3 regions of the Pseudomonas sp. MF08875 genome follow, and region 1 is predicted to be linked to each of the others. Evidence: predicted binding sites of a transcription regulator. Region 1 holds the regulator's gene; each other region holds the start of a gene.
What was found. Region 1 encodes sigma-54, which starts transcription at its own class of promoters, with help from an activator protein. Its sites were predicted from a motif close to ANTGGCATNNANNTTGCTNT; they were not measured.
Positions count from the first base shown of each region.

Region 2: a site for sigma-54 is predicted at 2,550-2,569, ahead of glnK (P-II family nitrogen regulator). Genes of this name have one in related genera too.
Region 3: a site for sigma-54 is predicted at 2,959-2,978, ahead of glnA (type I glutamate--ammonia ligase). Genes of this name have one in related genera too.

Region 1 is NZ_JCBCUW010000046.1:23,616-27,850, forward strand. Features, by position in the region: gene rapZ (RNase adapter RapZ) at 1-815, opposite strand, end outside; gene ptsN (PTS IIA-like nitrogen regulatory protein PtsN) at 817-1,281, opposite strand; gene hpf (ribosome hibernation-promoting factor, HPF/YfiA family) at 1,294-1,602, opposite strand; gene AC19YT_RS22455 (RNA polymerase factor sigma-54) at 1,728-3,221, opposite strand; gene lptB (LPS export ABC transporter ATP-binding protein) at 3,398-4,123, opposite strand; gene lptA (lipopolysaccharide transport periplasmic protein LptA) at 4,123-4,235, opposite strand, start outside.
Region 2 is NZ_JCBCUW010000014.1:59,388-63,622, forward strand. Features, by position in the region: gene sutA (dormancy-specific transcriptional regulator SutA) at 1-229, opposite strand, end outside; gene AC19YT_RS10490 (ammonium transporter) at 680-2,017, opposite strand; gene glnK (P-II family nitrogen regulator) at 2,050-2,388, opposite strand; gene AC19YT_RS10500 (accessory factor UbiK family protein) at 2,761-3,021, shown strand; gene AC19YT_RS10505 (YifB family Mg chelatase-like AAA ATPase) at 3,166-4,235, shown strand, end outside.
Region 3 is NZ_JCBCUW010000002.1:29,492-33,726, reverse strand. Features, by position in the region: gene typA (translational GTPase TypA) at 1-1,150, opposite strand, end outside; gene thiI (tRNA uracil 4-sulfurtransferase ThiI) at 1,290-2,744, opposite strand; gene glnA (type I glutamate--ammonia ligase) at 3,076-4,235, shown strand, end outside.

The sequences.
Region 1 (4,235 bases):
TGCTGCAGGACCCGGCCCAGGCGTTCGGTCAGGTAGACAGAGCGGTGATGTCCGCCCGTACAGCCAATGGCGATCGTGACATAGGCGCGGCTGCTGGCGGCAAAGCGGGGCAGCCACTTGAGCAGGTAGGAAGAGATGTCCTGGAACATCTCCTCCACATCCGGCTGGGCGGCCAGGTAATCGGCAACGGGTTGGTCCAGGCCTGACTGGGCGCGCAGTTCGGGCTTCCAGTAGGGGTTGGGCAGGCAACGCACGTCGAACACCAGGTCTGCATCCACCGGCATGCCGCGTTTGAACCCGAAGGACTCCACCAGGAAGGCTGTGCCCGGTTCAGGCTGGTTCAGCAGGCGCAGCTTGATGGTGTCACGCAGTTGATAGAGGTTCAGGCTGGTGGTGTTGATCTTCAGGTCGGCCAGATCGGCAATCGGCCCCAGCAGGTTAGTCTCATCGCTGATGGCTTCGGGCAGGGAGCGGTTGGCGCTGGTCAGTGGATGCCGGCGTCGGGTTTCCGAGAAGCGCTTGATGAGGGTTTCTTCGTCGGCGTCTAGGTACAGCACTTCGCACTGGATGTGCCGGCTCTTGACTTCCTCCAGCAACTCCGGGAAACGCGACAGGTGGCTGGGCAGGTTACGGGCGTCGATGGACACCGCGACCAGCGGTTGAGCCAGTTCCGTGTGGATCAGGGCCCGTTCGGCCAGTTCCGGCAGCAGGCCTGCCGGGAGGTTGTCGATGCAGTAGTAGCCGTTGTCCTCCAGGACATCGAGGGCGGTACTTTTACCGGAGCCGGAGCGGCCGCTGACGATTATCAGGCGCATGCTATTGGCCGTTCTGCTCGTCCAGGACGACCTGGTACAAGGCTTCGCTGCTCTGGGCGCTGCGCAGTTTTTTGCGCACGTCTTCGCGGTCCAGCATGCTGGCGATCTGGCGTAGCAGCTCCAGGTGGGCATCGGTGGCCGCTTCCGGGACCAGCAGGACAAACAGCAGGTCGACCGGTGCACCGTCGATGGCGTCGAAATCGATGGGGGCGTCCAAGTGGATCAAGGCGCTGATGGGCGACTCACAACCCTTGAGACGGCAATGGGGAATGGCGATGCCGTTGCCGAAGCCGGTAGAGCCAAGCTTCTCACGGGCAATCAGGCTCTCGAAAACATCCTGCATTTCCAGATCGGGAACTTGATCCGCGATCAGGTTGGCAATTTTTTCGAGTGCGCGCTTTTTACTGCCGCCCGGCACGTTCGCGAGGGAACGGCCGGGGGTCAGGATATTTTCAAGTCGGATCATGGGTGGGGAGTGTTAACGACCGGTCGCGCCCTGGAGGAGGCTTTGGGTCTTTTCCTTATGCTTTTTGAGTTGGCGGTCAAGCTTGTCGGTGAGCAGGTCGATGGCAGCGTACATATCGTCATGTTCGGCATTGGCAACGACCTCCCCTCCGTGAATGTGCAGGGTGGCTTCGATTTTCTGCTTCAGTTTTTCGACATTCATCGTCACCTGCACATTGGTGATCTTGTCGAAGTGCCTTTCGAGTCGGTCGAGTTTTTCGCCGATATAGGCCCGCAGAGGTTCGGTCACTTCCAGTTGGTGTCCACTGATGTTGACTTGCATACAGCTTCTCCTTCGTTGCCAGTGCATAAGGCGGCAGGCCGGTTTGCCTGCCACTTAGGTTGTGCTCGAAGACCTGCTTTTGGGCGAGACGTCAAGCACACCCTGGAACGCTGTGGCGTAACCCGTTACATCAGCCGCTTGCGTTCGCTTGAAGGCGCAATCCCAAGGGATTCGCGGTACTTGGCGACGGTGCGGCGGGCTACCTGAATGCCTTGTGCCTCCAGTAAACCAGCGATCTTGCTATCACTCAACGGCTTTTTCTGATTTTCCGCGGCAACCAGTTTTTTGATGATCGCGCGGATCGCCGTGGACGAGCATTCACCGCCTTCGGAGGTGCTGACATGGCTGGAGAAAAAATATTTCAGTTCGTAGATGCCGCGGGGCGTGTGCATGAATTTCTGGGTGGTTACCCGGGAAATGGTCGACTCGTGCATGCCCACCGCTTCGGCGATGTCGTGCAGAACCAGGGGTTTCATCGCCTCGTCGCCGTACTCGAGAAAGCCGCGCTGATGCTCGACGATTTGGGTAGCAACCTTCATCAGGGTTTCGTTGCGGCTCTGCAGGCTCTTGATAAACCAGCGTGCTTCCTGCAATTGGTTGCGCATGAAGGTGTTGTCGGCGCTGGTGTCGGCGCGGCGCACGAAACCGGCGTATTGCGGGTTGACCCTTAGACGCGGTACCGACTCCTGGTTGAGTTCGACCAGCCAGCGGTCGTTATCCTTGCGCACGATGACGTCGGGGATGACGTATTCGGCCTCGCTGGACTCGATCTGCGAACCTGGGCGCGGGTTGAGGCTCTGCACCAGTTCGATGACCTGGCGCAGTTCATCTTCCTTGATCTTCATGCGGCGCATCAGCTGGCTGTAGTCGCGGCTGCCGAGTAGGTCGATGAAGTCGCTGACCAGACGCTTGGCCTCGGTCAGCCAAGGGGTCTTGGCGGGGAGTTGGCGCAGTTGTAGCAGCAGGCATTCGCCCAGGTTGCGTGCGCCGATTCCGGCCGGCTCGAACTGCTGGATGCGGTGCAGTACGGCTTCGATCTCGTCGAGTTCGATGTCCAGTTCCGGGTCGAAGGCTTCGAGGATTTCCTCGAGGGATTCGTCCAGGTAGCCCTGGTTGTTGATGCAGTCGATCAGGGTCACGCCGATCAGGCGATCGGTGTCGGACATCGGGGCCAGGTTCAATTGCCACAGCAGATGGCTTTGCAGGCTTTCACCGGCCGATGTGCGTGTGGTGAAGTCCCACTCGTCGTCATCGTTACTCGGCAGGCTGCTGGCGCTGGTCTGGTAGATGTCTTCCCAGGCGGTGTCGACGGGCAGTTCATTGGGAATGCGCTCGCCCCACTCGCCATCCTCAAGGTTGTCCACCGTCGGGGCGCTTTCCTGGTAGGAAGGTTCCTGAACGTCGGCATTAGGTTTCTGTTCGACGTTGTCGGCCAGTGGATCGGCGTTGTCGAAGTCGTCGCCTTCTTCCTGGCGTTCGAGCATCGGATTGGATTCCAGAGCCTCCTGGATTTCCTGTTGCAGGTCCAGGGTCGACAATTGGAGCAGGCGGATGGCCTGTTGCAGCTGCGGTGTCATCGTCAGCTGCTGGCCCATTCTCAAGACTAGCGATGGTTTCATGGCAGGGGCTTAACACCTTATTTGCCGGCGCACATGCGCCATCCACTACAGGGCGCCGGAGCGCCAAACTTAAGCAAATTATATGCCTGAAACTGGAGTGCTTGCCTAGGGCGCCGCAATAATAAACTTTTCAGAGTTCACTGCTGGCCGCCCTGGCGAAAAGCCAAACTCCACGCTTACAGGCGGAACTCATGGCCCAGGTACACTTCCTTGACCAACTCGTTGGCAAGGATGGTGGCAGAGTCGCCTTCGGCGATCAGCTGGCCGTCGTTGACGATGTAGGCGGTTTCGCAGATATCCAGAGTCTCGCGCACATTGTGGTCGGTGATAAGCACACCGATGCCCTTGGCCTTGAGGTGATGGATGATCTGTTTGATATCGCCCACCGAGATCGGGTCCACGCCGGCGAAAGGTTCGTCGAGCAAGATGAATTTTGGTGCTGTGGCCAGGGCTCGGGCAATTTCCACGCGGCGACGCTCGCCACCGGAAAGGCTCATGCCCAGGTTGTCGCGGATGTGGCTGATGTGGAACTCCTGCAGTAGGCTTTCGAGCTGTTTGCGCCGGCCAGCCTTGTCGAGCTCCTTACGGGTTTCGAGGATGGCCATGATGTTGTCGGCTACCGACAGTTTGCGGAAGATCGACGCTTCTTGCGGCAGATAGCCGATACCGGCCTTGGCGCGGCCATGCATGGGTTGGTGGCTCACATCCAGGTCATCGATCAGGATGCGGCCTTGGTCGGCCTGTACCAGACCCACGATCATATAGAAGCAGGTGGTCTTGCCGGCGCCGTTGGGGCCGAGCAGGCCGACGATCTGGCCGCTGTCGATGGACAGGCTGACGTCACGCACTACCTGGCGGCTCTTGTAGCTCTTGGCCAGATGCTGAGCTTTCAGAGTTGCCATTAAGGGGCCTTTTTCTCGTCGGTTTTCTTCTTGGGCTGGATCACCATGTCGATCCGCGGACGTGGCGCGGTGACAGAGGAGCCGTTGGCGCGGCCGGCGTTGGCGATCTGTT
Region 2 (4,235 bases), on a different contig from region 1:
GGAACTCCTCCATGGCGCGTGCCAGAGCATCACGCTCTTTGTTCTTGGCTTCGACGCTGGGCAGCTCATCGACGGAAACGGCCGCCTTGGACTTGCCTTTTGCGGTCGGGACCGGAGCATCACCGCCATCGTCCTCGGCAACGTCTTCAGCCGCCGCTTCCAGGCCTTCTTCGGCCTCGTCTTCGTCACCTACTTCGAGGTCGTCGTTTTCCAGATCATCGTCGCTCATGTTCTACCTCATGACTTGCGAAAAGCAGATTAGTTATAGCCCAGCCTGGCCATCTGTCGAAGGCGGCCGGAAAAAAATCAAGACCCACTGGTAGCCAGGGGTTGCGCCTCGTCACCGTGCTTCACGACGAAGGCTTTGCACGCACCACCGTGGCGATGCCGCTCAAGAGAAACACCGTACCAGCCGCCCAGCGCCTGTCGGTCAACCTGCTCTGGCACCACGACCGACCGCCTAGACGTTACCGCTCGCCACCGTTACACACAGGTTCGGCGCGCATTCTAGCGCGCCCACGAAAAAAACAAAGCGCCTAATCTTCCTGCAAAGCTGTAAGCCTTCGGCCGTCTGAAAGCATGCGGTCTGAAAGATATTCGGCCCACCTGGCAATCGACAAACCCCAGACAAAAAAATGCCCGGGCAAGCCGGGCATTTTTTACGCCTTACACAGGCTGCCTATAAGTTGTAGCCACGCTCGTTGTGTTGCGCCAGATCGAGGCCGACAGCCTCTTCCTCTTCGCTCACCCGCAGGCCCATCACCGCATCCAGCACCTTGAGGATCACGTAGGTGACAATACCGGTGTAGACCACGGTAAAGCCCACGCCCTTGCACTGGATCCAGACTTGCGCCGCGATATCCGTCACCGTACCAAAGCCGCCCAGGGCCGGAGCAGCGAATACGCCCGTGAGGATCGCACCGACGATACCGCCGATGCCGTGCACGCCAAAGGCGTCCAGAGAGTCGTCGTAGCCCAGCTTGCGCTTGAGACTGGTGGCGCAGAAGAAGCAGATCACACCGGCCACCAGGCCGATCACCAGGGCGCCCATCGGGCCTACGGTGCCCGCGGCCGGAGTGATGGCCACCAGGCCCGCCACCACACCGGAGGCAATGCCCAGGGCGCTTGGCTTACCGTGGGTGATCCACTCGGCGAACATCCAGCCCAGCGCAGCGGCGGCGGTAGCGATTTGCGTCACCAGCATCGCCATGCCAGCCGTGCCGTTGGCGGCGGCGGCGGAGCCGGCATTGAAGCCGAACCAACCGACCCAGAGCATCGCCGCGCCCATCAGGGTGTAGCCCAGGTTGTGCGGGGCCATGGGTGTGGTCGGGAAGCCTTTGCGCTTGCCCAGTACGATGCACGCCACCAACCCTGCCACACCGGCGTTGATATGCACCACGGTGCCGCCAGCGAAGTCCAGCACGCCCCAGTCCCACATCAAGCCGCCGTTGCCGGACCAGACCATGTGCGCAATCGGCGCGTAGACCAGGGTGAACCAGATGGCCATGAAGATCAGCATCGCAGAGAACTTCATGCGCTCGGCGAAGGCACCGACAATCAGCGCCGGGGTGATGATGGCGAACGTCATTTGGAAGGTGATGAACACCGCTTCCGGGAACAAGGCCGCCGGCCCAGTGATACTGGCTGGCGTAACGCCCGCCAGGAACGCCTTGCCCAGGCCGCCGAAGAAGGAGTTGAAGTTGACGACGCCCGCTTCCATGCCGGTGGTGTCGAAGGCAATGCTGTAGCCGTAGACAACCCACAGGATGCTAATCAGGCCGGTAATGGCGAAGCACTGCATCAGTACGGACAGGATGTTTTTCGAGCGGACCATACCGCCGTAGAACAGCGCCAGGCCGGGAATGGTCATGAACAGCACCAGGGCTGTGGAGGTCAGCATCCAGGCGGTATCGCCGGAGTTGAGGACTGGAGCCGCCACTTCGTCTGCCGCCATAGCCAGGCTGGGCATTACGAGGGACAACAGGGCTCCAAGCCCTGCGAATGTGCGCAGAGTCATAGTGTTTCTCCTGGGGCGTTGGGTTTGGCGGCTTAGATTGCGTCGGTATCGGTTTCGCCGGTACGGATGCGAATAGCCTGTTCCAGATTGACCACGAAGATCTTGCCGTCACCGATCTTGCCGGTGTTGGCTGCCTTGGTTATCGCCTCGATAACCCGATCAAGATCCTTGTCGTCAATGGCGACATCAATCTTCACCTTAGGCAGGAAATCGACCACGTATTCCGCGCCGCGATACAGCTCGGTGTGGCCTTTCTGCCGACCGAAGCCTTTGACCTCAGTAACGGTAATGCCCTGCACGCCGATCTCGGACAGCGACTCGCGTACGTCGTCCAACTTGAACGGCTTGATGATGGCAGTGACTAGCTTCATGAAAACTCTCTCCCGAATTGGTGGACTTGCCCCAGGAAAACAAACCCGGCTCAAGTCTAAGCGCAGTGCCTGGCTTTGTAACGCATCGTCGGCCCGACTCAGCCATCCCGGCGCACTGCGTTCGTCACAGCGACTGCATCAGTGCATGGGTCATCAGGCACTAAGCAGAAACCTTGCCATCTCTAGAAAAACCCACCATATCAATCGCTTGCCAACGGCCATTGGCCTTTTGCCGCCATCGCCCGCCGGGTTACGCACAAAAACGGTGCAGCCGTGGCGCAACCGATGCGCGATAACCGTGCGGCCGCCCCTGCCCTGGCGGGCAGACACCCCGTGATACACTGCCGGCCATCTGTTCCCAGGACTTTTCCCATGCTCGCGCCCAAAGACCTCCTCGACGCCCTGAGCGGCCACGCTTCCCGTTTGTTCAGCGGCGACACCGCGCTGCCGCGCAATGAAATCGAAAGCCAGTTCAAGGCCCTGCTGCAAAGCGGCTTCAGCAAACTGGACCTGGTCAGCCGGGAAGAATTCGACAGCCAAATGGTCGTCCTGGCCCGCACCCGCGCACGCCTGGAAAGCCTTGAGGCGAAAGTCGCGGAGTTGGAAGCCAAGCTCAACCCGCCCCCGCAGTAACCTCGCCACCACGCCCGTCGCCACCGATGGGCGTGGCCGCCCGATACGTCTTGCAACCCTGTCACCCCCGCCTCGCCTTCACACCTCGACTACCCTTCCCGGACCCGCAGGATGCGGTTCTCTGTGCCCATCAAGGAAGGTTCCATGTCGCTGGCCATCGTCCACAGCCGCGCCCAGGTGGGCGTTGAAGCCCCCGCCGTCACCGTCGAAGTACACCTCGCCAACGGCCTGCCCGCGCTCACCCTGGTGGGCCTGCCGGAAGCCGCCGTGAAGGAAAGCAAGGACCGGGTGCGCAGCGCCATCATCAACTCGGGTTTTCAGTTTCCGGCACGGCGCATCACCTTGAACCTCGCCCCTGCGGACCTGCCCAAGGACGGCGGGCGCTTCGACCTGGCCATCGCCCTGGGCCTGCTGGCCGCCAGCGTGCAGGTGCCCATGCTGGCCATCGAAGAAGTCGAGTTCCTCGGTGAACTGGCCTTGTCCGGTGCCGTGCGCCCCGTGCGCGGTGTACTCCCGGCAGCGTTGGCGGCGCGCCAGGCCGGGCGCGTGCTGGTGGTGCCCCGGGCCAATGCCGAAGAGGCCTGCCTGGCCTCGGGCTTGAAGGTGATCGCGGTAGAACACCTGCTCGAAGTGGTCGCCCACTTCAACGGCCACACGCCCCTGGAGCCGTTCACGTCCAACGGCCTGCTGTTGGCCAACAAACCCTACCCCGACTTGAGCGAAGTGCAGGGCCAAGTGGCCGCCAAGCGGGCCCTGCTGATCGCCGCGGCCGGGGCCCACAACCTACTTTTAAGTGGCCCGCCAGGCACCGGTAAAACCCTATTGGCCAGCCGTTTACCCGGCCTGCTGCCGCCATTGAGCGAGGCCGAAGCCCTGGAAGTCGCAGCCATTCAATCGGTGGCCAGCCTGATGCCGCTGCGCCACTGGCCGCAGCGGCCATTCCGCCAGCCCCACCACTCGGCCTCCGGCCCGGCGCTGGTGGGCGGCAGTTCCAAACCCCAGCCCGGGGAAATCACCCTAGCCCACCACGGCGTGTTGTTTCTCGACGAGTTGCCGGAGTTTGACCGCAAGGTCCTGGAGGTTCTACGCGAGCCCCTGGAATCAGGCCATATCGTGATCGCCCGGGCCCGCGACCGGGTGCGTTTCCCGGCGCGGTTCCAACTGGTGGCGGCGATGAACCCTTGCCCTTGCGGCTACCTGGGGGAACCCAGCGG
Region 3 (4,235 bases), on a different contig from region 1:
GACCAACGCCCATTTCGAAGCCTTCGCGACGCATGGTTTCGATCAGTACCGAGAGGTGCAGCTCACCACGGCCGGATACCTTGAACTTGTCGGCCGAGTCGCCTTCTTCAACGCGCAGTGCCACGTTGTACAGCAGCTCTTTGTCCAGACGTTCCTTGATGTTACGGGAAGTCACGAACTTGCCTTCTTTACCGCAGAAAGGCGAGTCGTTGACCTGGAAGGTCATGGAAACGGTTGGCTCGTCAACGGTCAGAGGCTTCATCGCCTCGACATTGTCCGGCTGGCACAGGGTGTCGGAGATGAACAGCGAGTCCATACCGCTGACGCACACGATGTCGCCGGCGAAGGCTTCTTCAACGTCGATGCGGTGCAGGCCGTGGTGACCCATCAGCTTCAGGATACGGCCGTTACGCTTCTTGCCGTCGGCGCCGATAGCCACAACCGGGGTGTTCGGCTTGACGCTGCCACGGGCGATACGGCCAACGCCGATAACACCCAGGAAGCTGTTGTAGTCCAGTGCCGAGATTTGCATCTGGAACGGGCCCTCACGGTCAACAGTCGGCGCCGGTACGTTGTCGACGATCGACTGGTACAGCGGGGTCATGTCTTCGGCCATGTCGGTGTGTTCCAGACCGGCAATGCCGTTCAGGGCCGAGGCGTAGACGACTTTGAAGTCCAGCTGTTCTTCGGTGGCGCCCAGGTTGTCGAACAGGTCGAAGATCTGGTCCAGAACCCAGTCCGGACGTGCGCCCGGACGGTCAACCTTGTTGATGACCACGATTGGACGCAGGCCGGCTTCGAAAGCCTTCTTGGTCACGAAACGGGTTTGCGGCATAGGGCCGTCTTGTGCATCAACCAGCAGCAGAACGGAGTCGACCATCGACATCACACGCTCTACTTCACCGCCGAAGTCGGCGTGGCCCGGGGTGTCCACGATGTTGATGTGGTAGCCGTTCCAGTTGATGGCGGTGTTTTTCGCCAGGATGGTAATACCGCGCTCTTTCTCCTGGTCGTTGGAGTCCATCACGCGCTCGTCGTTGAGCTCGTTGCGCTCCAGGGTGCCGGATTGACGCAAGAGTTTGTCTACCAGGGTGGTTTTACCGTGGTCAACGTGAGCAATGATGGCGATGTTGCGTAGATTTTCGATCACTTGTGTATCTCGATCAGAGGATTCGGTGTGCTGACAGGTCGTGGCAGCGATTTTCAATAGAGTCAGGCCTTGCCGTTACAGCTTGACGGCGGCGTCGGGGGGCCGGTGACGCAGGCCACAGGCGTACAGCCCCGGGCTCTTAGCTCGGTCGATAAACGCGCACATTGGCATATCCCTCACTGAGCAAATGGTGGGCATGCAGGCGACTCATCACGCCTTTGTCGCAATACAGCAGGTACTGGCGAGTAGGGTCCAGTTCCTTGAAACGAGCGTTCAATGCATAGAACGGCAACGCTTGTACGTCGATGCCGGCAAGCTCCAGCGGCGCGTCCTCAACGGCATCCGGGTGACGGATGTCGATGACGATCTGGCCGGCCAGGGCTTCGCTGACTTCTTCGATCTGCAAATCCTGGCCCAATTCGTCGATCACCCGATCGATCGGCACCAGTTTGGCGTTCTCCAGCGCACGCTCGAGCACCGCCATGTCGAATTCTTTCTCTTCGTGCTCCACGCGCGGGCGCTTGGCGTGGGTCTTGGGGTTCACCGAAATGACCCCGCAGTACTCGGGCATGTGCTTGGCGAAGTCGGCGGTGCCGATTTCGTTGGCCAGGTCGATGATGTCCTGCTTGTGGCTGGCGATCAGTGGGCGCAGCACCAGTTTGTCGGTTACGCAGTCGATCACGGACAGGTTGGGCAGCGTCTGGCTGGACACCTGGGAAATCGCCTCGCCGGTCACCAGGGCGTCGATGTCCAGCCGGTCGGCAATCCGCGAGGCAGCGCGCAACATCATACGCTTCAATACCACGCCCATATGACTGTTATCGACTTTGCCGAGGATTTCCCCCAGCACTTCCTCGAACGGCACGCTCACAAACAGCACGCGCTGGGAGCTGCCGTACTTCTTCCAGATAAAGTGCGCGACTTCCATCACGCCCAGTTCGTGGGCACGCCCGCCCAGGTTGAAGAAGCAGAAATGGCTCATCAGGCCACGGCGCATGATCTGGTAGGCCGCCACCGTGGAATCGAAACCGCCAGACATCAGCACCAGGGTCTGTTCCAGGGCACCCAACGGATAACCGCCAATGCTGTTGTGCTGGCTATGGATCACAAACAACCGTTGGTCGCGAATTTCCATGCGCACTTCGATTTGCGGCGCCTTGAGGGAGATTCCGGCGGCGCCGCACTCGCGACGCAGCTTGCTGCCGACGTATTTCTCCACGTCCATGGAGCTGAACGGGTGCTTGCCGGCGCGCTTGCAGCGCACGGAAAAAATCTTGCCCTCAAGCTCACTGCCAAAGTGCAAACGGCACTTTTCGGTGATGTCGTCGAAGTCCCCCAACGGGTACTCGTCGACCTGCAAAAAATGCGCGATGCCGGGCATGCAGCTCAGGCGCTCGGTCATGTCCTTCAAGGCTTTGGGCTCGGTGACGCGGGTTTCCAGCTCGAGGTTGTCCCACACGCCGTTCACCACCACGGCCGGGTCCAGGTCGCGGAGCACGGTGCGGATGTTCTTGGCCAATTGGCGGATGAAACGCATCCGTACCGGGCGGCTCTTGATGGTGATCTCGGGAAAGACTTTTACGATTAGTTTCATGAAAACAGCGCGCGCAGGGCCAGCCGAAAAAGGGGGGCGCGGATTATAGCGGAAATTGCTCAAGCTTTAACCAGTTAATCTGCAATTGGTTTTGCTCGCACTTTATTGGTGCGTTTTCGGTATTTGCCGCCACATTGCAGTGCGTAAAAAACGCGCTTTATACGATTTGCACGTTTATAAGCGCGTAAAAGGGACGCAAAACCCAACTCGGGGCACTGGCATGCAATTTGCTCCCTTGTGAGGCAGGTTGCCATGGCCGAGTATTCGCGCCCGCATCACCCACATTCCAAGGGCTCTCCACTACCCAGCCCGAATCCACCCCGGAGGACATATGTCGAAGTCGGTTCAACTCATCAAAGATCATGACGTCAAGTGGATTGATCTGCGCTTCACTGACACCAAAGGCACGCAGCACCACGTGACCATGCCGGCCCGTGATGCGCTGGATGAATCCTTCTTCGAAGAAGGCAAGATGTTCGATGGTTCCTCCATCGCGGGCTGGAAAGGCATCGAAGCCTCCGACATGATCCTGCTGCCGGACGACTCCACCGCCGTGCTCGACCCGTTCACCGAAGACCCAACGCTGATCCTGGTCTGCAACGTGATCGACCCTTCGACCATGCAAGGCTACGACCGCGACCCTCGCGCCATCGCCCACCGCGCCGAGGAATACCTCAAGTCCACCGGCATCGGCGACACCGTGTTCGTCGGCCCGGAGCCTGAGTTCTTCATCTTCGACCAAGTCAAATTCAAGTCCGACATCTCCGGTTCGATGTTCAAGATCTACTCCGAGCAAGGCTCGTGGATGACCGACCAGGACATCGAAGGCGGCAACCACGGCCATCGTCCGGGCGTGAAGGGCGGCTATTTCCCAGTTCCGCCGTTCGACCATGACCACGAAATCCGTACCTCCATGTGCAACGCCATGGAAGAAATGGGCCTGGTCATCGAAGTGCACCACCACGAAGTGGCCACTGCCGGCCAGAACGAAATCGGTGTGCAGTTCAACACCCTGATGAAGAAAGCTGACGAAGTTCAGACCCTCAAGTACTGCGTGCACAACGTGGCCGTGGCCTATGGCCGCACCGCGACCTTCATGCCTAAGCCGCTGTACGGCGACAACGGCTCGGGTATGCACGTACACATGTCCATCGGCAAAGATGGCAAAAACACCTTCGCCGGCGAAGGCTATGCCGGCCTGTCCGACACCGCCCTGTACTTCATCGGCGGCATCATCAAGCACGGTAAGGCCCTGAACGGCTTCACCAACCCTTCGACCAACTCCTACAAGCGTCTGGTCCCAGGCTTTGAAGCGCCGGTCATGCTGGCCTACTCGGCACGCAACCGCTCTGCCTCGATCCGCATTCCTTACGTCTCCAGCCCTAAGGCGCGCCGTATCGAAGCCCGTTTCCCGGACCCGGCTGCCAACCCGTACCTGGGCTTCGCCGCCCTGCTGATGGCAGGCCTGGACGGCATCCAGAACAAGATCCA